DNA from 2 places in the Clostridium bornimense genome. Region 1 is predicted to be linked to the other one. Evidence: a T-box and tRNA genes for the amino acid it is inferred to sense, from the RefSeq annotation. Region 1 holds a T-box; the other holds one or more tRNA genes.
What was found. A T-box is a leader RNA that pairs with one kind of tRNA and senses whether it is charged. The one in region 1 lies ahead of trpS (tryptophan--tRNA ligase), so its partner is inferred to be a tRNA-Trp.

Region 1 (10,410 bases):
AGAAGCTGCCGATTATGTTGCTAAAACTAATGAAGAAGATGGCGTTGCTGAAGTAATTAATAAATTTATATTAGAAGAACAATAGAGGTTTGTTATCAAACCTCTTTTCTATTAGAATTAATCATGTATCTACTGGACTTAAATTCTTCTTATTATTTTTTCCACTTATATCAATAAAAATATTACTTTTATAGTTATTCTCAAAATAATTATATCTTGTCTTAAATCCACTTCCCATCACATAATATACACTTATTCTGGTACTCTTTATATTCGTTTCAATATATATCATTCTGGCAACTTCTAATATATTTTGTATTCCATAAACTTTATATTGTTTCCCTTTATATTCTATCTTAATATCACCAGATAAATTTATAACAGGTGGCTTGTCCATAAAATAATCTAATTTTTTAGGTCCTATAGATGTTTTAATATGCCACTCACCATTCTTCTCATACCACTTTCTTACACATATCAACTCTTGAAACCTTGCAATAATGATGATATTTTCTATATCTTTGTTTTCTATTTTATTATCTCCTATATAAATACAATCATTTGATATTTTTACTTTTCTTACATCAACAATACAAATTAATTCTTTTGTAAGAAAATATATTACATACAATGGTAGAAAAAAGAAAATCATAACCATTGCTATATCATAAGAGTTTATTTCTATAATTCCAAATACCTTTAACCAAACATATGTAGTAACTACTATAGCCAATAACACTATATACACTATATAATCCTTTGTCTTTTTTCTAAGAAATTTTGAGTCTTTTTCTAATATCATATATTCCCTCTCCATAAAAATAGGGCCTTGCATACTTTATTGCAAAATGCCCTACTCTATCCTTATTCTATAGGATTTCCATCAAAATCTTCATACCCTGAATCTTTTTTAGGATTCCCTACATTATTTTGATTTTCATGAAGTTTTTGTCTTCTTGTTCCTTTTTGCATTGGGTTACATGAACCATGCTTGTTAACCATTATAATCACATCCTTTCCTTAGGTAGTTTATACCTAGAAAAGTTTTTTATGTATTATGCTACGCCGTTTCCCTTTCTGACTTTTTATTTTCTATGAAGGTTTTGTTTTTCTTTAAATAAACTGCCCAATATACCAATCCAATACAAAATCCTCCAATTATATTTCCTATAGTAGCCGGTATCAAATTGTTTGTTATGAATGTGCCCCAACTTAACTTATCCACATTCACTCCTAATTCAATAGCCTTATTTACATATTCAGGATTATTAAGAGCAAAAATACCTGCAGGTATAAAATACATATTTGCAATACAGTGCTCAAATCCACAGAAAATCATAAAAGCTACAGGTAAAAATAGTCCTATAACTTTTCCAGCAGCATCTTTTGCTGCTGATGCAATCCAGACAGCTATGCATATTAGAAAATTGCACATTATTCCAAGCATTAATACGGATACAAATGGTAATGATACTTTAGCTACAGCTGTTTTTATAGTCATAGCCCCTAAAAGCCCTGATGACAAATCCCATTGTTTTCCTATTGATAGTATCCATACCACTAAAATGGATCCAACAAAGTTACCTAAATATACTATAACAAGATTTTTAATCATTCCTGACCATTTCGATTTTTTCTCTAGACACGAAATAGAAATTAACATATTTCCTGTAAATAACTCTGATCCCGCAAGAATAACCATCGTTAATCCACAAGGGAAAATTAAGCCTCCTATAAGTTTTGATAAAGAGGCATTAGTGATAGCATGTGTTGCTACACCAACTCCTGATCCAGTAATGGCAATAAAGGCTCCTGCCATTACTGCAAGTAAAAATATTTTTATAGGTTTCTCTGTAGTCTTTTTTAATCCAACATTAATAAAATTAGAAGCATTTTCTGCCGGTGTGAAAAATCCCAAATTCCCATCCCCCTCATAAATTTATTAATATCATAATACACTTTTTACCATAAAATTTCAATTACTGTATTTTACTTATGCTTTTAACATCAAACTACTATAATTCTCTATTTTTTATCGGACATCCATAATCAGCAATGGTATAGTCTCCATATATACCATAGGATATACATTTTGCTCCACCACCACATATATCATAGAAACTACATTTCTCACATTGTTTAGGAACTTTATTACTTATATTTCTTATCTCTTTCATAACATCACTATTAAAATATATTTCATTAAGCCTCTTTTCTTTTATATTTCCAGCTTTTATAGGTAATCTTCTACAAGGAAGTACATCTCCATTTTCTAACACTATAACTAATCCATCTCCGGCACTACACTTATAACAACTTCCTTCCCCAGATAAAAACTGTAAACTTCTATCCATTGAAATTATAGTTTTTCTATACCTATTAATAAATTTACTCTTTTCTTTCCTCATTATAGATAAATAATCTACAACTTCATCACTACTTAATGTTCTTATCGATCCACTACTACCTGAACCAATAGGAACCATTCTATCGGACCAAACTTTATATGCCTTAGCCCTTCTCGCCACTTTTATAACCTTTGATATTCTCTTATAATTTTCATTATTCGCAGTAAATGAGACTATTCCTTTTATTTTATACCTATTTAGCATTTTAAGAGCATTTAAAACCTCCTCATAAGCTCCTCTGCCTCGAATCTTATCATGAGTATCCTTATCACCATCTAAGCTTACTTGTACCATTCTAGGGTTATATTCACTAAGTTTTTTTACAACCTTTTCATCTATCAATGAACCATTAGTCAAAATACCAAATGTAAATTCATCTTTATTATCTTTAAAAAAATCTAATATTTTAAATATATCTTCTCTTATAAAAGGTTCTCCACCGGTTATATTAATATGACCTTTTTCCTTTACACCATATACTTTGTTATATTCCCGTAATAATTCTAGATATTGACTCCCTATATCTAATAGCTCACTTGTAGTAAATTCTTTATCACTATACTCTTCCTGATAACAATGGCTACATCTCTTATTACATCTACTTGTTATATGCCACTGTAAAACTAATTTATTCTTCAAAACTAATCACCACCACAGCCACCACAACCACCTCCGCATGAACTACATGAACTGCATGAACTACAAGAATGTCCTCCAAAATTATCATGATCTTCTGCATGTGGTACTCCAAAATAATCTATACCAATATTAAATAAAACGAAAGATGCCATAAGTCTGTTATAATCATCTATATTAATATCTGCCCCATTATTACTATCTTTATAATTACCATTAATTTTTTTAAAAGCTTTTATAGACTTTTTTCCTTTCTCTGTAATTTTATTAGACATAATATTTTTACTTATAATATATAATATAACTATTGTAATAATTATTTCATAAATCAAATATGTTACTGGTTTTTCATTTATCATTCCACTAAATACTCTAAGAATTCCTGGTATTATTGTTAAGCTATATGCAATTATAATTTCTATTTTTATTGATGTTGTTTTTTCAATAACATCTATTAATCCTCTTTTCAAAAATTCTTTCTCTTTACTACAATAATATTCTCTAGAAAGATTTATTAATCTAGAATCATTTACTATACTATTAAATTCAACACCAAAGCCAGAGAAGTTATTCATTAATTCCATTTCAATAATATTCAAATTACTATTTGAATTTAACATTTCCTGTTTACTTCTAAATAGTCCCTTATCTTTATCTAAATTTTCTATATATCCCTTTACTAATAATCCATAAGTGAAAAAAGCTAATAACTCCCTTATGTTCTTTCTATTAATATTATTTATCATGAATACATCTTCAATAGATAATTCTTCAATAACATAATTACTTTCCTTTCTTCTTTTTCCTGTTACAAATAGATAGAATAGTAATATTATAATTGCACAATAAACTGGATAAGCTTGTAAAAATTCTTGTCCTGACATAAAAGGTAAAAATTTCATTCGGAGCCTCCTATAATTATTTTTTACCTAATTATACAATTAATTGAAAATAAAAAGAACCCTAACGGGTTCTAAATTATCTTGCTGGTGGTATAAGTCCTATTTTCTTTTGCATTTTTCTTAATGTTTTATTAGCTACATAATTAGCTTTTTCTGCACCTTTTTTATAAACTTCTTCAAGATACTTTTTATCACTTAAAATATCCTTTACCTTATTTTGAATAGGTTCTAATTCAGCAACTATAGCTTCACCTACATCTTTCTTAAAGTTAGCATATCCTTGACCTTCATATTTCTTTTCTATCTCTTCAAAGCTCATACCTGTAAGAGTGCTTAATATTGTCATAAGATTTGCAACACCAGGTTGATTTTCAACATCATACTTAACTACACCTAATGAATCTGTTACTGCTCTTGAAATCTTCTTTCTAATAACATCTGGTGGATCCATAATAAATATATAGCCATTAGGATTTTCTGCTGACTTACTCATCTTTTTAGTTGGATCTTGAAGATCCATTATTTTTGCTCCTTCTTTTGGAATATATGGCTCTGGTATTTTGAATGTATCTGAATAAGTGTTATTAAATCTTTGTGCTAAATCTCTTGTTAATTCTAAATGTTGCTTTTGATCTTGACCAACTGGTACTAAATCAGTTTGATATAACAATATATCAACAGCCATAAGCACTGGATAGTTCAAAAGTCCTGCCCCAACATTTGAATATTTTGCAGACTTATCTTTAAATTGTGTCATTCTTTGTAATTCTCCAAGATAAGTACTACAGTTTAAAAGCCATTGAGCTTCACTATGAGCCTTTACATGGGACTGTATAAATAAAGTAACTTTATCAACATCTAATCCAGCTGCTATATATATTGCAAGCACTTCCAATGTTCTTCTTCTAAGCTCTGCTGGCTCTTGTTTTACAGTTATTGCATGTAAATCTACAACACAATAGTAACAATCATATTCTTCTTCATCTTGTAACTTAACCCAATTCTTTAAAGCACCTAAATAATTTCCTATAGTTAAATTTCCTGATGGTTGTATTCCACTAAAAATAACTTTCTTATTTTCACTCATATTTTTTCCTCCATTTTTATCACTATATAAAATAAAAAGCCCTATAAGCAAAAGCTTATAGGGCGTTAAGTACGCGGTACCACCTATTTTTGAGATTTCTCTCCTCTAGCTCTTAACGCGAGCAACGTTATGAGTATGTATTCCTCATACTTCTTAAAGGCCCATTCACTATAAATCTACTATTGTCTTGCAGCTACCGACAACTCTCTTCAAGCGTCCTTATAGTTACTCTTCCTTATCTTCGAAGTTAAAACTATTAATATAAATATTACTATACCACTAGAAAATATCAAAAGCAATATTACCCAATGATTTTTTCTGCTGCTTCTGCTATTTCACCTACGATAGGAAATCTATATGGTTTATTTTGAGCAGCATGTACAGCACCTATTACAACAAAAATAATCCATATTATTCTAATAAGATCAGAAATAATCCATCCTACGAAAGGAATTGCTTTGCATAACACTTGTAATATCGCTACAGTTAGTCCAAAAACAGTAGATTGCATAGCATGAAACTTAAGTGTATAATTTCTATCTTCAGTGAAATAAATAATTAACCCTCCAACAAAACTAAATAAGTATGCTATGATTCCTTTCCACTTATAACTATCATCATTCATGTCATATCACCTCTTCATATCTATTATATATCATTATAAAGTATATTCTTGTATATGTAATTATATTTCCATTTAATATTTATTACTTTTTTACACAAACTATATTTTGAGGTGATTATTATGAATAAAAAATATCTTCCTAAAGAAAGAGGCTATCTAGAAAAACAATTTTCAACAATAATTAAAGGCGTTCATGATAATATAGTACAACAAAATATCTCATATCAAGAATTTGATTATACTAGTGATTGTATAAAAGAAGATATTGAACCAAAATAGGCATACAAAATTCCATATTTTGTATAAATTTTCTGTATATAAATATTTTTATATGCTATAATGTATAATTATGGTTATATAAATATATACAGGTGGTGTTAACGGCATATATGAAAAAATTTTATTTTTCTTTCGGAACAACAAGTTTATTAATTATATTCATTAATATAATTAATACCATTTCAGGATCTCCTGATAATAATATATTATTTCAATCAAATCCGATCCTAAGGTTCTTAGCTTATAATGATATTCTTAAAACCTCTGGTGTTACTTATTATTTATTTAATACTAATGATGTATATTTATCTTATGCAATCCACCTTGTCTCCTTTACATTATTAGGTGCCTTAATAGACTTTATTTCTGATATATACAAAAAACTAACTCTAACAGAAAATTTTCTTACTTAAAAAATTACAGGTAGCATTTTTGCTACCTGTAATTATTTTATAATAAAGATTTAACCATTGGATTAATCTTACTTCTTTCATATCTACCTGCTACTTTAGGCATTATTTCTTTCATAATTTTACCCATATCTTTAGCAGTATAATTATTAGTACTTATAATTTCTTTAAGCATATTTTCTACTTCTTCATCACTTAATTGAGCTGGCAAATATGGTGTTAATACTCCAATAGCAAAATTACATTCATTAATCTTTTCTTCATCACCAAGTTTTTCAGCATATTCTAAAGTCTCTTTTTGTTGTTTTATGTTTTTTTCAATTATAGAGACTATTTCTTCATCACTTAAAGTAGTTCTTGTATTAATTTCTTTACCTTTAATATCAGCATTTATTAATCTTAAAACAGCAACTTTAGATTTTTCCTTTGCCTTCATAGCTGCTATTTCATCTTTTTTTAATGTCTCTTTTAACATATATATTGTTAGCAGTTAAATTCTACTAACACTTCACCCCTTTTCTTAATACTTATAATTGTTATTATACACCAAAAAGAAAAAATTAATCAAATTAACCTTTATACTAATAACATCCATCAATCAGATAAAGTATTTTTATTATTTAATACATCTTCTTTTAATATGTTAATGGCTTTTTTAGATTCTTCAAATAGCGGACTATGAGCAGAGTTATCAAAAGTATAAAAACCTTTAAGTGGTGCTTTAATAGCGTCATAATACTGTTTTTATAAAGAATAGCAACAAGTATAATCATATGCTCCAGCAAGAAAATATACTGGAATATCAATAGAAGGTACCTTATCAAAAACATTAAATTCAGTCCGTTCTACAGCTACAGGCGCAGATGAAATAAATGCTTTACTACGCCAAATATTAATTCTTTCTATAAGTGTATAAACTTTACACCTTAAACACTAGCATTTTACCTAAACTTGGTGGAAAAATAATTGCTACAATAATAGATAATATTATAAACAATAGTACAATACTCATAGTTCTTCTCCACCTCCTATTTTATACTAAATTTATTTTATCTACTCCTTAAAATATGAATACTTAAATTATAGTATAAAATTTTATTTTTGTAATATATGTTATAAATCTTAATTGTGTATAATATATATAAATAGTATACAATAATACTGTAAATATGCTATACTATTTATGAGGTGATTATATGAATACTATTTTGGTCCTAGGAGGATCTACTTTTGTAAGCAAAGCTATTGCAAAACACTTAATCTCTAAAAATTATATTGTTGATATTTTAACTAGAGGTATTATTCCTATTGAATATACCGGTTTTAGAGAACACATAATCTGCGACAGACATGACATACCCAATCTAAAGAAAAGCCTTGAAAATAAACATTATGATTACATTGTTGATATTTCTGCCTATGAAAAGAGAGATATAGACTTTCTACTGAATTCCATCAATAAATCTACAATAAAAAAATATATCTTTTGTTCCTCTGGTGCTGTTTATCCTAGTACAAATGACATTATTAATGAAAATTACAAAACAGGATACAATGAAAATTGGGGCAGTTATGGAACAAATAAAAAAGAAGCAGAGGACTCTTTAATTAATAGTGACTTAAAATACTGTATTTTTAGACCAACCTATATATATGGCAAAGATAATAATCTATATAGAGAAAAATTTTTTATAGATAAAATATTGAATAATGAAACCATTCCAATTCCTCCAAATAATTCTTCAATCCAATTTATCAATATCGATGATCTTGTTAAAACTTTTGAATCCGCTATAACAAATGATGATATTACTGGTATATTCAACTTAACTCATCCTAACATATACACTTTTGAAGAAATTGTATTCACCATTGCTAAAGCCTTAAAAAGAGACTATAAGATAAAAAGAGTTACAGAAAATATCCCTGCTCGTAGCTATTTTCCTTTTAGGGATGTAACTTATTTGCTTAATACAGATAAACTAAAAAATTCTGGACTATATTATCCACAAATGGATCTCCTTGAAGGTATTAATTGTACTCTCGCTGGTATATTATAATAAAATGTCATATTAGCATCTGTTCTAGAAAAGTAGTGGTATTTATCTTATTTTTACAATTACCACTACTTATCTAGAACAGGTATTAATATTAGTTTTATATACATACAAGTACAATAAAAAAGAAGTTGTCGCACTAATGGTGCTTCAACTTCTTTATTTCATCTTATCCAATATTTTTAAGTAAATTTGCCATTTCAATTGCAGAAACTGCTGCATCAAATCCTTTATTTCCTGCTTTTGTTCCAGCTCTTTCAATAGCTTGTTCTATATTTTCTGTAGTAACTACACCAAACATTACTGGAATTTCTTCATCTAAAGAGATCTTTCCAATTCCCTTTGCAGCTTCTGAACACACATAATCGTAATGTGTAGTTGCTCCTCTTATTACTGTTCCTAAAGCTACGATAGCATCATATTTTCCAGTCTTAGCAAGCTTTTTCGCTGCTAGTGGTAGTTCAAAAGCACCTGGTACATAGGCTATATCTATATCTTCTTCATTTCCTCCATGACGTACTATTGCATCTACTGCTCCTGAAACTAGTTTTCCTACTATAAATTCATTAAATCTTCCTGCCACTATAGCAATTTTTAAACCTGATGCAACTAAATTTCCTTCAATTATCATCATTAATTCCTCCTAAAATTTATTTAATATTAAAATTTATTACTTAAACATATGTCCCATTTTAATTTCCTTAACTTTTAAGTATCCTTCATTTATAGGATTGCTTTCAATTATAATTGGAACTCTTTCAATAACTTCTACACCAAATCCTTTTATATTTTCAATCTTATCAGGATTATTAGTCATTAATCTTATCTTACCTACTCCTAATTGTGAAAGCATTTGTGCTCCAATATTATATTCTCTCATATCTGCTGGAAAACCTAATGCTATATTAGCTTCTACTGTATCCATGCCTTTTTCTTGTAAAGCATAAGCTTTTATTTTATTTACTAATCCTATTCCTCTTCCTTCTTGTCTTAAGTATAATAATACTCCTGTACCTTCTTCTTCAATACGATTAAGAGCTGTCATTAATTGAGCCCCACAATCACATTTTTTAGAATGAAAAACATCACCAGTTAAACACTCAGAATGTAATCTAACTAATGTTGGCTCATCTTTACTTGGATTTCCCTTAACTAAGGCAACATGCTCTTCTCTATTTATCTTGTTCACAAATCCAACTATTTTAAAATCACCAAACTCTGTTGGAAGTTTTGTCTCTGTAACTTTTTCAACAATTATTTCTGTTTCCATTCTATACTTTTTAAGTGTTTCTATAGTTAATATCTTTAAATTATGTTCCTTAGCAAAAATTATTAGATCATCTCTTCTTGCCATAGTTCCATCTTCTTTTATTATTTCACAAATTGCTGCTGCACCTTTAAATCCTGCAATTTTTGATATATCCACTGAAGCCTCTGTATGTCCAGTTCTCTCTAAGACTCCTCCTTTCTTCGCAATAAGCGGAAAAATATGTCCTGGTCTTCTAAAATCTTTAGGATCTTTTGATTCTGCTAATTGTCTTATTGTCTCTGCTCTTTCAAAAGCTGATATTCCTGTAGTAGTATCTTTATAATCAACAGAAACTGTAAAAGCAGTTTCATGATTATCTGTATTATTAGCTACCATTGGATCTAAAGATAATCTTTTTGCTATATCCACTTCAACCGGAGCACATAAAAGGCCTTTAGCATACTTAATCATAAAGTTGATATTTTCTCCTGTAGACATTTCAGCTGGAATTACTAAATCCCCTTCATTTTCTCTACCTTCATCATCAACTATTATGATCATTTTCCCTTGCTTTAAATCTGCTACTGCTTCTTTTACAGTACAAAAATTATTGTTCATACTATTCCCCCCTAATTTAAAAACCATTACTTCTTAAAAAATCTAAAGTTATATCACTTTTTTTCTCTTCCTTGCTTCTAGAAAATATCTTCTCAACATACTTTGCAAGTACATCTACTTCTATATTTACCTCACTACC
Region 2 (10,410 bases), 1.4 Mb from region 1:
AATACCGCAGTTAACAAAGCCAAGAGATTCATAAAGATTTATGGCAATTGTATTTGAGACACGCACTTCAAGGGTTATACCATAAAAGTTTTTGTTTTTACAGTAATCAACGGCTGATGTTAATAGTATTTTTCCAAAACCATGTCCCCTAAAGTTAGGGTGGATAGCGATGTTAGTTATATGGCCTTCATCGATAATTTCCCACAGACCTATATATCCAACTACTTTTCCATCTAATAGAGCAATAAAATAGTGAGCATTTTTATTATCTAATTCTTTTATTAGACTATCTTTACTCCAAGGTAATGAAAAAGACATTGTTTCAATTTCATAGATAGCATCAATATATTCAAGACGTAAATCATCAATAAAAATATTATTCTTCATATACTGTTTTTCCATGTTTATTGATGTATTCTCTTTCTGCTTGAGACACTCTAATATAAAGAGGAGCATCTTCATCTAAATTATTAAAATCATTATTTTTGAATTTATCCATTGCTATAAATCCAAGAGAAGAGGCACGAACTAAATTGTTGAATGGGGAAGCAAAGGTTCCTAATTTAACTTCAGATAACATATCTTTAAATTTAAAACAATCATCACCTAAAAATAGAACTGGCTCACCTAATGAATTAAGTTTATTAATTAATTCTGATATTTCGATGGCATCATAGTCGCAGATAGGTAATAGTTCTCCATTAGTTTTTTTGTATAAGGCCGTATATACATTATTTCTTAAAGCATCAAACAAAGGACATATTATACCATTAAATTCAGGAATGCTATAAGCAAGGGCATCTAATGTAGATATAGATGCATAAGGCTTATTACTTCCATGAGCTAAGGCTTTAACAGTGGACATACCTATTCTAAGGCCAGTAAATGATCCTGGACCTTTAGAAACGACAAATCCATCTATATCAGAAATTGTGTTACCACTATTTTTTATTGCAGAGTCTATTAAAGTCATTAGAATAACAGAATGCTGTTTTTTATCGTTATACGTAAGTTCAGTTAATATTTTATTATCTTCAATAACAGCTACGGAAGCTGTTTCACTAGAAGAATCTACACATAGAAGTTTCAAAATTATAGGACCTCCTTAAGATAATTTAGTTTATTGCCTACTATGTCTATTGATATTTCACGGTAGTCTAATCCAAGCTCTAAATTTTTAGATATTTTGATATTTAATCTATCACTTGGCAATAAATCTTCTATGATGGAAGACCACTCTATAATTGACACTCCATCTGAATATATATATTCATCAAATCCAATAGCTTCAATTTCATAAGGATCATCAATTCTATAAACATCAAAATGATATAATTTTAATCTGCCATCATATTCGTTAACTAAAGTAAATGTAGGACTAGTTATATATTCATCAATATCTAAGCCTTTTGCTAAGCCTTTAGTAAGATGGGTTTTACCTGTACCAAGATCTCCATCTATACAAATAACAGCACCTGATTGTAGATGACAACCTATTTTATAGCCTAGATTTATAGTTTCTTCTTCAGTATGTGTTATAAATTTCATAGAATTCACCTCGAAGCTTATTTTACTATTAATTACTACTTTTATCAAAGAAAATATTTTTATAGTTGATTATATGGAAACTTAATGTACTTTTAACCATATATTAGTTGCATAATAATTAATTCTGCCCAAAAAGTTAATTAATATAAAAAAGTACTTGCATTTTTAGATTATTATATATATAATAATCATTGTGACAAATCACTTTAAATAAATATAGGGGTATGGCTCAACGGTAGAGTAGTGGTCTCCAAAACCATTGGTTGTGGGTTCAAATCCTACTGCCCCTGCCATGAATCGCTAGTAATGTTTACTAGCGATTTTTTTATTATTAAGATAATTACTTATAAGATATTGAATTGTAAAAAAGTATTGCAAAATTATTATGTAATACTTTTTATTTATATGCAAATTAGATGATAAAAAATAGAAAAAGATACATAAAAAAATATTGAATATTATATAGTTTTAAATAAATAAGAGAAAATTCGAAAAAGTGAAAAAGATAGAAACAATCTCTTGTAACTATGAAAACAACAGGATATAATATACATATTATGTAATAAAATTACACTATATGTAATAAACTGGAAAAGGAGAAGGGTATAAATGAAGTACTATATACAAAGTAATCAAGAGAATTTTTATGATTTATTAAGTAGCAATTCTATGGAGCAGAATCAGTGTTTTACTTTTTTTCATTATAATGATGATAAAAAAATTGAAGTTAAACTAACAAGATCAGATTTATTGAAAAAATCTCTAGATATAGCAGCTAAACTAAAGAATTCAGGTATAAAAAAAGGAGATAAAGTAGTGATTTTATCTACACAAACTGTAGATAATGTACTATCTGTTGTAGGAGCAATGTTAGCTGGAGCTATATTTACTATAATTCCACCTCCAATAGATCCAAGTAAAATGGAAAGATTCATTTCTGTAGTTAAGTCTTGTAATCCTAAATTTTTATTATGTGGTAACTTATTAGAAAACAAAGCAAAAGAAATTTTAGGTGCATTGAAAAAGAAAGTTGAAGTTGCAGAAATCTTTAGTAATTTAGAAGTTATTAATGTGGAAAAGTGTGAAAAGAGAGAAAACTTTATTCCAGAGAAAATAGAGTTAGATGATATTATATATATTCAATATTCTTCAGGATCAACTAGTGCCCCAAAGGGAGTATTAATTTCATATGGAAATTTAATTAGTGCTATTAATTGTAGTGTAGAACCTTTAGGAGTAGAAAGAATTTTTGGATGGGTTCCATTCTTTCATAATTTAGGTTTAGTTTATTTAATATTTACTCCAATAATAAAACCGGAATTTACTATTGGTATAATGTCACCATCAGATTTCTTAGAAAAACCTTCAAGATGGATTGAAAACTTAAGTGAATTTAAAGCTGATAGTACCTTAGCGCCTAATTCAGTTTATGAGTCATATCCTAAATTAGTACCCGCAAATAAATTAGAAGGTATAGATTTGTCTAATTTAAAATTACTATTAAATGGATCTGAAATAGTAACATATTCATCAATGAAACAATTTGCAGATGAGTATAAAGATTTCGGAATTAATTTATATGACTTCTTAGTAGGATACGGTCTTGCAGAAGTTACTTGTGGAGCTACTGGCGTATGTAATTTTTGTGATGAGCAAATATTAGATATTGATTTTGATCAATATCAAAATGGAAAATTAGTTTTAGCAAATGAGAATACAAAAAATAAGATAGAGTTTATTGGAAATGGGTATACAATAAAACATCATAAGATAATAGCTGTAAATCCTGATACCTTAGAAGAATGTAAAGAAGATGAATTTGGAGAGTTATGGATAGAAGGTCCAGCAGTAGCTAAGGGGTATTATAACAATCCTAAAGCTACAGAAGAAACATTTTATTCTAAATTAAAAGGACAAGAAGGAGATTTCTTACGTACTGGTGATTTTGGAATAGTAAAAGATGGCTATATTTATATAACTGGACGTATGAAAGAACTTATAATAATTAATGGAAATAATATTTTACCTAATGATATTGTAGTTAAGTTAACAGAAAAGATGCCAGCATTAAAATATGCAAATATAGTACCTTTCTCAATAGTAAAGGAAGAAAAAGAAAGATTAGTATTAGCTTTTGAATTGCCTGAAGTTCTTAGAAATAGTATTGAGTTTAGCAATATTGTAGATATGGCTAATAAATGTGTTTTAGAATATTTTGAAGTATCACCATATGAGATATGCCTTGTTGAAAGTGGAGCATTGCCTAAGTCTGATAATGGTAAAGTATCTATAGCTAAAACAGCAAAATTATATGAAGAAAATAAATTAAATATAGCAAATAGTTCTCGTGGTAATAATGAATGCGAATATAAGAAAAACATAGAATATAATACAGACACTGAAAAAACATTAGGCAAAATAATAACTAAAGAATTTGATTATAATGCTAATATAGGGGACAACCTTTTAAATATGGGTATGGACTCTTTAGAAGTAATACAATTAACTACTAAAATAGAAGAGATATTTAATGTCACTGTACCAGTATCTTTTGTTTTTGAGAATCCAACAATAAAGGAAATAGGAAAATATATTGATAGAACTTTAGCTGGTGAAGATATTACTGATTTAGAAAAGGATAAAAGTTATTTATATGATGAAGTAAAATTAGATGAAAACATTAAGCCAGGAAAATATGAGAATGATGCTCCGGAAATGAAAAATGTTTTCATTACGGGAACTACTGGTTTTGTTGGAGCATATTTAATCCATAGTTTATTATCTGAAACAGAAGCAAGACTTTACTGCCATGTAAGAGCCAAAAGTGAAGAAGATGCTTTAAAGAGAATTAAGTATAATATGGAGTACTATCATTTATGGAAGGAAGAATATAGAGAATTTATTACTCCAGTAATAGGATCTTTAGATAAGCCATTATTAGGAATAGATGAAGAAAAATATAAGATATTAACAGAAACAATAGATACAGTATATCATAATGGAGCACTACTTAATTTTATATATCCATATGAAAGATTGAAAAATACTAATGTAGGAGGAACAATAAAGACATTAGAATTTGCTTGTACAGGAAAACCTAAATATTATAATTATGTTTCTTCATATAGCGTTTTTGATAATCCAAGTCATTTTGGAAAAGTAGCTATGGAGGATGATCCTCTAGATAGCTGTATAGGCTATTACTTATCATATAGTGAAACTAAATGGGTATGTGAAAAAATAGTTAACTTAGCAAGAGAAGCAGGTCTCAGAGCAGCAATATATCGTCCAGGAGAAATAACAGGGGCAAATGATACAGGAATATGGAAACTTAGTGATTCCATAAGTAGAACATTTAAGTCTATATTACAAACAAAAGTTTATCCAAATATAGATCTTAAAATTCACATGACACAAGTAGATTACATAGCAGAGGCCATAGTTAAGATATCAAAACAAGGTGATGCTTACGGTAAGGCTTATAATTTAATGAATAGTGTTTATGTGTCTATCAGTGAACTTGGAAGAATTATAAATAAATGTGGTTATGAGGCTAAACCTTTAAGTTATGAAGAATGGAAAGAAAATTTATTTAATTCAGGAAATGAACATCCACTAAAACTTTTGGAATCATTATTTAGAATTACTAAGAAAAATGAAAAAGAAGAATTTGTAAATAGATATGGGAAAATGTCACCAACATACTTTGACACTACTAATACTGATAAAGCGTTAGAAGGAACGGGTTTGAGTTGTGAACCTATGAATGAAGCTCTAATTGAAAAGTATATAAAGAATTTTATATAAACAAAAATACTGTGTAAATTTTAAATTTACACAGTATTTTTCTATTTTTGAAATAAATTAATAAAAAATGTAAATAAATTTAATAAAATCACGATAAAAGTTAATAAAGTAAAAAAATGAAATTTTTTAGGGGGAAAACTGATGGAGCTTAAATTAAGGGACGAACTAAGGCTTAATAGAGTAGCAAATGATAATTTAGTAAAGATGGTAAGATTAATCACAGTAATTCTACTATTGTCAACAATAGGTTTATATGTGACAAAAGTAGGTACATTAGTTCAAGCTATAATAGTTAGTGTAACAGTAGTTATTACATGGATAAGTTCTACTATAACTTATAGATTAAATAGAGATAGTGTACATGTTAAAAATATTGTTCTTATAGGATATGTTATTTCATGGACTTATACATATGTTGTATTAGATTTTTATGTATCTTTTGCATTTGGATTTGCATTTATAACAGCTTACGTATTATATGGAGATAAGAAATACATAATGATGATAGCTGTTATTATATTTTTAGTAACAGGATGTAAGATGATTTTTGATGATAAATTATCAGATAATATAAATACGTATTTAATAATTTTTGAGCAAAATCTGTTATTTATATATGCAATATATAAAAATACTGTAGCTATAAATTCTTTTGATATTATCAATAAGGAATATGTAAAAGATTTAAACATAAGTAGAGGAAAACAAGATAATTTAATTAAAGAAGTAATGAATTTAAATAATACTATAGATGAGAATACAGGAGCAGTTTTAGAAATTGTAGATAATATATCTGAGGAATCAAATTTATTAACAGAGTCATTAGGTGAAATAGCAAATGGATCACAAAGAAATAATGATTTTATTCAAATGCAAGTTCAATATACTAAAGATGTACAAGAAAAGTTAAACTATGCTGCAGATATGACTACAGAAATGAGCTCTATTTCAGAAAAAACAAACGAAGTAATAAAAGAAAGTAATAATATTATAGATGAATTAAAACAACAATCCGAAGTAGTAAAAGAAAGCAACATGAGTGTAAAGAGTATAATGAATGAATTAGATGAAAGATCTAGAGGTATTGTGGAAATAACTACTGTTATTGATAATATAGTTAAGCAAACTAATTTATTATCATTAAATGCATCAATAGAAGCAGCAAGAGCAGGAGAAAGTGGAAAAGGTTTTGCTGTAGTTGCAGAAGAAATTAGAAAGTTGGCAGAACAAAGTGCTAAATCTATAGAGAATATAGCATCAATAACTAATGAATTACAAAGCAAATTGAGCGATTCTATAATTTCTGTAGAAAAATTAAATGAAGCTAATATAAAACAAAATGAATTAGTTATGAGGACAACAGAGATTTTTGAGAATATTGATATAAATACTAAAAATGTTATGAAAAGAGTAGAAGGAATAGATAGAGAGGTAAATAATATAGTAGAAGCTAATGGTGTGATAGTAGAAGCTATAGATAATTTATCTGCTACATCAGAGGAGACTATGGCAGCAACAGAAGAATGTTTAGCTATATCTAATAATTTTAAAGATAAAGCTAAAGAAGCATTCAAATTAACTAATGAACTGAAAGAAAATACAGAAAATGTAAAAGAATTATATTAATAGATAAATTCTCTTAAATATTCTAAATTAAATATGAAATAATATCGATATATAAAATGAGAATATTTACAAAGGAGAAATAAAATGAATACAGAAGAAAAAGAAATTAGATTATATGTCATAGCTAATACTAATTTGGTCAGGATAGTGAAAGTAACTACGCCAATATTAATATTTGCATTAATAATGGGGGCTACTACTGGATCATTAAATATGATGCAAGCATTAATTTATACTATTTTAGTAGTATCAACTTTTATTTGGTCGTATTTATTATTAAAAAAGGATAGTAAAAGTAAAATTATAAGAATTGTAGTTTTTGTAGTATATATAATTACATGGATAGGTACTTATTTTGTTGGTAGTGAGGTAAACTTTGCTTTTATATTTCCATTTCTATCTAGTTATGTATTATACGGAAGAAAAAACGAGTTTAGAATATTTGGATTAGTTATTATATCTATAAATATTATAAAAATGATCATTGATATAAATAAACTTGGATTTCATAATATAGAAATTATTACGTATATTGTTATAATAATAACTACTATATTATTTGTATATGGTTCATATAATAATGCATCAGCGGTAAACTTTTTTAGTAATACTAATCAGGAGTTTTTAGATAATATAAATGAAGCTAAATTGAAGCAAGACCAGCTAATAGATGAAGTTATGAATATTAATAATACTATAGATACTAATATGGAGGAAGTATTAGATATAGTAAATAATATTTCAAAAGAGTCAGCAATGCTTACAGTAGCACTTGATGATATAACTAAGGGTGCTGAAAGAAATAGTGATGATATTAAAACGCAGGTTAAGTATTCAAATAATATTAAAGAAAAAATAGAAAGTACTGAAATTATGACTAGTGAAATGAGTGAAATCTCAATAAAAACTAACAGTATTTTAATAGAAAGCAAAGAGATTGTTAAAGAATTAGGTAGTCAAGCCTTTGTGGTAGATGCTACAAATGAAGAAGTTAAAGAAATTATGAAGGAACTTAATAAGAGATCTGATGATATATTTCATATTACTAATGTAATAAATAATATAGTAAAGCAAACAAATTTATTAGCGTTAAATGCATCGATAGAAGCAGCTAGAGCAGGAGAAAGTGGGAAAGGGTTCTCAGTAGTTGCTGATGAGATAAGAAAGTTAGCAGAACAAAGTTCAGATTCTATAGAAAATATAATTAGTATAACTAATGATTTAAGAGAAAAATTAGATACTTCAATAAAGTCAGTAGAAAAATTAAGTGAAGCTAATAACATACAAAATCAATTAGTACATAGGACAACAAAGATTTTTGATGTAATTGGAGAAAATACTGAATATGTATTAAGTAAGGTAAATGGAGTAGACGAAGAAGTAAAAGAAATTGCAGCGGCTAGTGAAGTTATAGTTAATTCTATAAATAATATATCTGTGGTAGCTGAAGAAACAATGGCTATAACAGAAGAATGCTCAAGTATATCTAATAACTTTAAGGAAAAAGCTGAAATAGCATTTAAGCTAACAGAAGAGTTAAAAGAAACTACAGAATCAGTAAAGAATCTATATTAAATAAAGAGAGAGTGTTTCATTGATACTTCTAGCTGTAAATATAAGAAGGTTTATAACAAAAAATAAATAAATATATCACAATTAGAAAAATTGCCCCGGAAATATTGTATATATTCAATAGTTTCTGGGGATTTTTTTATTTCATACTAAAACCAAAATCACAGCATCAGTATATATTAACAATAGATAAATTATTAAGAAATATTAAGTTTTTTATTTGTATTTCATTAAGGTATTTATTTTAATATGTAGCTAAAGTAAGTTGAAAGGAAATTTAATATGAAATTTTATTATCTTATTTTATTACATGTTTTTTACAACCTATAATATTACCAATACCAGAGCCAGTAACAATAATGGCAGGAAGTGCTACCTTTGGACCACTAATTGGTGCTATTGTAGGTTTTTTCGGTACGATAGCTGGAATAATAGTGATGTTTTCTATTGCAAAATATGTAGGTGGCAATATTGCTAGTAAAATGGTTGATAAAAAGAAGTTAGAGAAGTTTAATAATTATATAGAAAGAAATGATACAATAATAATATTAATGTTATTTATATTACCTATATTACCGGATGAAGTTATTTGTATTGGATCTGGAATAGCAAAGGTTAATGGATTTAAGTTTCTTATTATAGCTATGATATCTAAGTTAGTAACATCAATTTCTTTAGCATATTCTATTGAAATAATAAAGTTAGATGAAACGTTCTTAACAATTTTTATTATAGTGATAATGGCTATAGTCTTTATAAGAAAAGTTAAGTTGTGCGAAAGAAAAACTAGAGGTTTATAAGTGAATGAACAGATATGAGGCAGAGTGTCTAAGAGATTCCTAAGAATAATTTTTTTAATAAAGTTGAACACAAAAAAGTTTTTAGAAATTTTTCACCAGCATATAATTAAATAAAGGACTTGTTGCAATAACAAACTAAAAACTTTGTTATTGCAACAAGTCCTTATAAATTATTAACAGCTTCCCCTAAAACTTTGCCAATAGCATCATGAATAACAAGATCAGCTTTATTATCAGCAGATGTTGTGCTCTTGTTTATAAGTACAAGATTCTTTCCTCTAAAGTAATCAATAAGTCCTGCAGCAGGATAAACAATTAGGGAGGTTCCTCCAATAATTAAAGTATCAGCTTCTGAAATAGCTTTAACTGCTCCACTTATAACATTATTATCTAGTCCTTCTTCATAAAGGACAACATCAGGTTTAACTTTTCCACCACACTTAGGACAAGTAGGCACACCTTTTGATTCTAAAATAAACTTTTTATCATAAAAGGCATTACATTTCATGCAATAGTTTCTAAGAACAGAGCCATGTAATTCATAAACCTTCTTTGATCCAGCAGCTTGATGTAGGCCATCAATATTTTGAGTAACAACGGCTTTGAGTTTACCCATTTCTTCAAGTTTAGCAAGTGCAATATGGGCAGCATTAGGTTTTGCATCAGGGTATATAAGTTTATCTTTATAAAACTTAAAGAATTCTTCTGGATACCTTACGAAAAATGTGTGAGATACAAGTTGTTCTGGAGTAAAGTTTATTTGAAGTTTCTCGTTCCATAAACCGTTGGAACTTCTGAAGTCTGGTATATTACTTTCAGTGGAAACTCCTGCACCTCCGAAAAATACTATGTTATTACTTTCTTTTAAAATTTGAGTTAGTTTTTCTATTGCTGTACTCATAAAATCATCTCCAATATTATTTAAATTAATTATAGCATAGTGAAATTAGTTACAAAATAGAAAAACCATTTATTGTGAATTTAAATTGACAAATAGTGGAATAAAGAATATTATGGTTTTATAAGATAATATTTATTAATAAAATCTTATATAATA

Region 2: it has a tRNA-Trp gene. The T-box ahead of trpS (tryptophan--tRNA ligase) is inferred to sense a tRNA for this amino acid. The anticodon was not compared.

What each region holds. Positions count from the first base shown of each region.
Region 1 covers NZ_HG917868.1:1,024,669-1,035,078, reverse strand. The annotation lists gene yidA (sugar-phosphatase) at 1-85, shown strand, start outside; gene CM240_RS04550 (hypothetical protein) at 122-802, opposite strand; gene CM240_RS17770 (clostri-philic family protein) at 865-1,002, opposite strand; gene CM240_RS04545 (formate/nitrite transporter family protein) at 1,061-1,918, opposite strand; gene CM240_RS04540 (radical SAM/SPASM domain-containing protein) at 2,016-3,047, opposite strand; gene CM240_RS04535 (hypothetical protein) at 3,050-3,946, opposite strand; gene trpS (tryptophan--tRNA ligase) at 4,023-5,033, opposite strand; T-box leader at 5,089-5,284, opposite strand; gene CM240_RS04525 (DUF4870 domain-containing protein) at 5,335-5,658, opposite strand; gene CM240_RS17765 (hypothetical protein) at 5,779-5,937, shown strand; gene CM240_RS04520 (hypothetical protein) at 6,048-6,350, shown strand; gene CM240_RS04515 (GatB/YqeY domain-containing protein) at 6,388-6,822, opposite strand; gene CM240_RS04510 (NAD-dependent epimerase/dehydratase family protein) at 7,544-8,407, shown strand; gene ribH (6,7-dimethyl-8-ribityllumazine synthase) at 8,574-9,038, opposite strand; gene CM240_RS04500 (bifunctional 3,4-dihydroxy-2-butanone-4-phosphate synthase/GTP cyclohydrolase II) at 9,075-10,271, opposite strand; gene CM240_RS04495 (riboflavin synthase) at 10,288-10,410, opposite strand, start outside.
Region 2 covers NZ_HG917868.1:2,458,026-2,468,435, reverse strand. The annotation lists gene rimI (ribosomal protein S18-alanine N-acetyltransferase) at 1-402, opposite strand, end outside; gene tsaB (tRNA (adenosine(37)-N6)-threonylcarbamoyltransferase complex dimerization subunit type 1 TsaB) at 377-1,090, opposite strand; gene tsaE (tRNA (adenosine(37)-N6)-threonylcarbamoyltransferase complex ATPase subunit type 1 TsaE) at 1,093-1,548, opposite strand; tRNA gene CM240_RS11140 (tRNA-Trp) at 1,767-1,841, shown strand; gene CM240_RS11135 (non-ribosomal peptide synthetase) at 2,158-5,355, shown strand; gene CM240_RS11130 (methyl-accepting chemotaxis protein) at 5,497-6,981, shown strand; gene CM240_RS11125 (methyl-accepting chemotaxis protein) at 7,066-8,556, shown strand; gene CM240_RS11120 (TVP38/TMEM64 family protein) at 8,841-9,353, shown strand; gene CM240_RS11115 (NAD-dependent protein deacylase) at 9,517-10,254, opposite strand.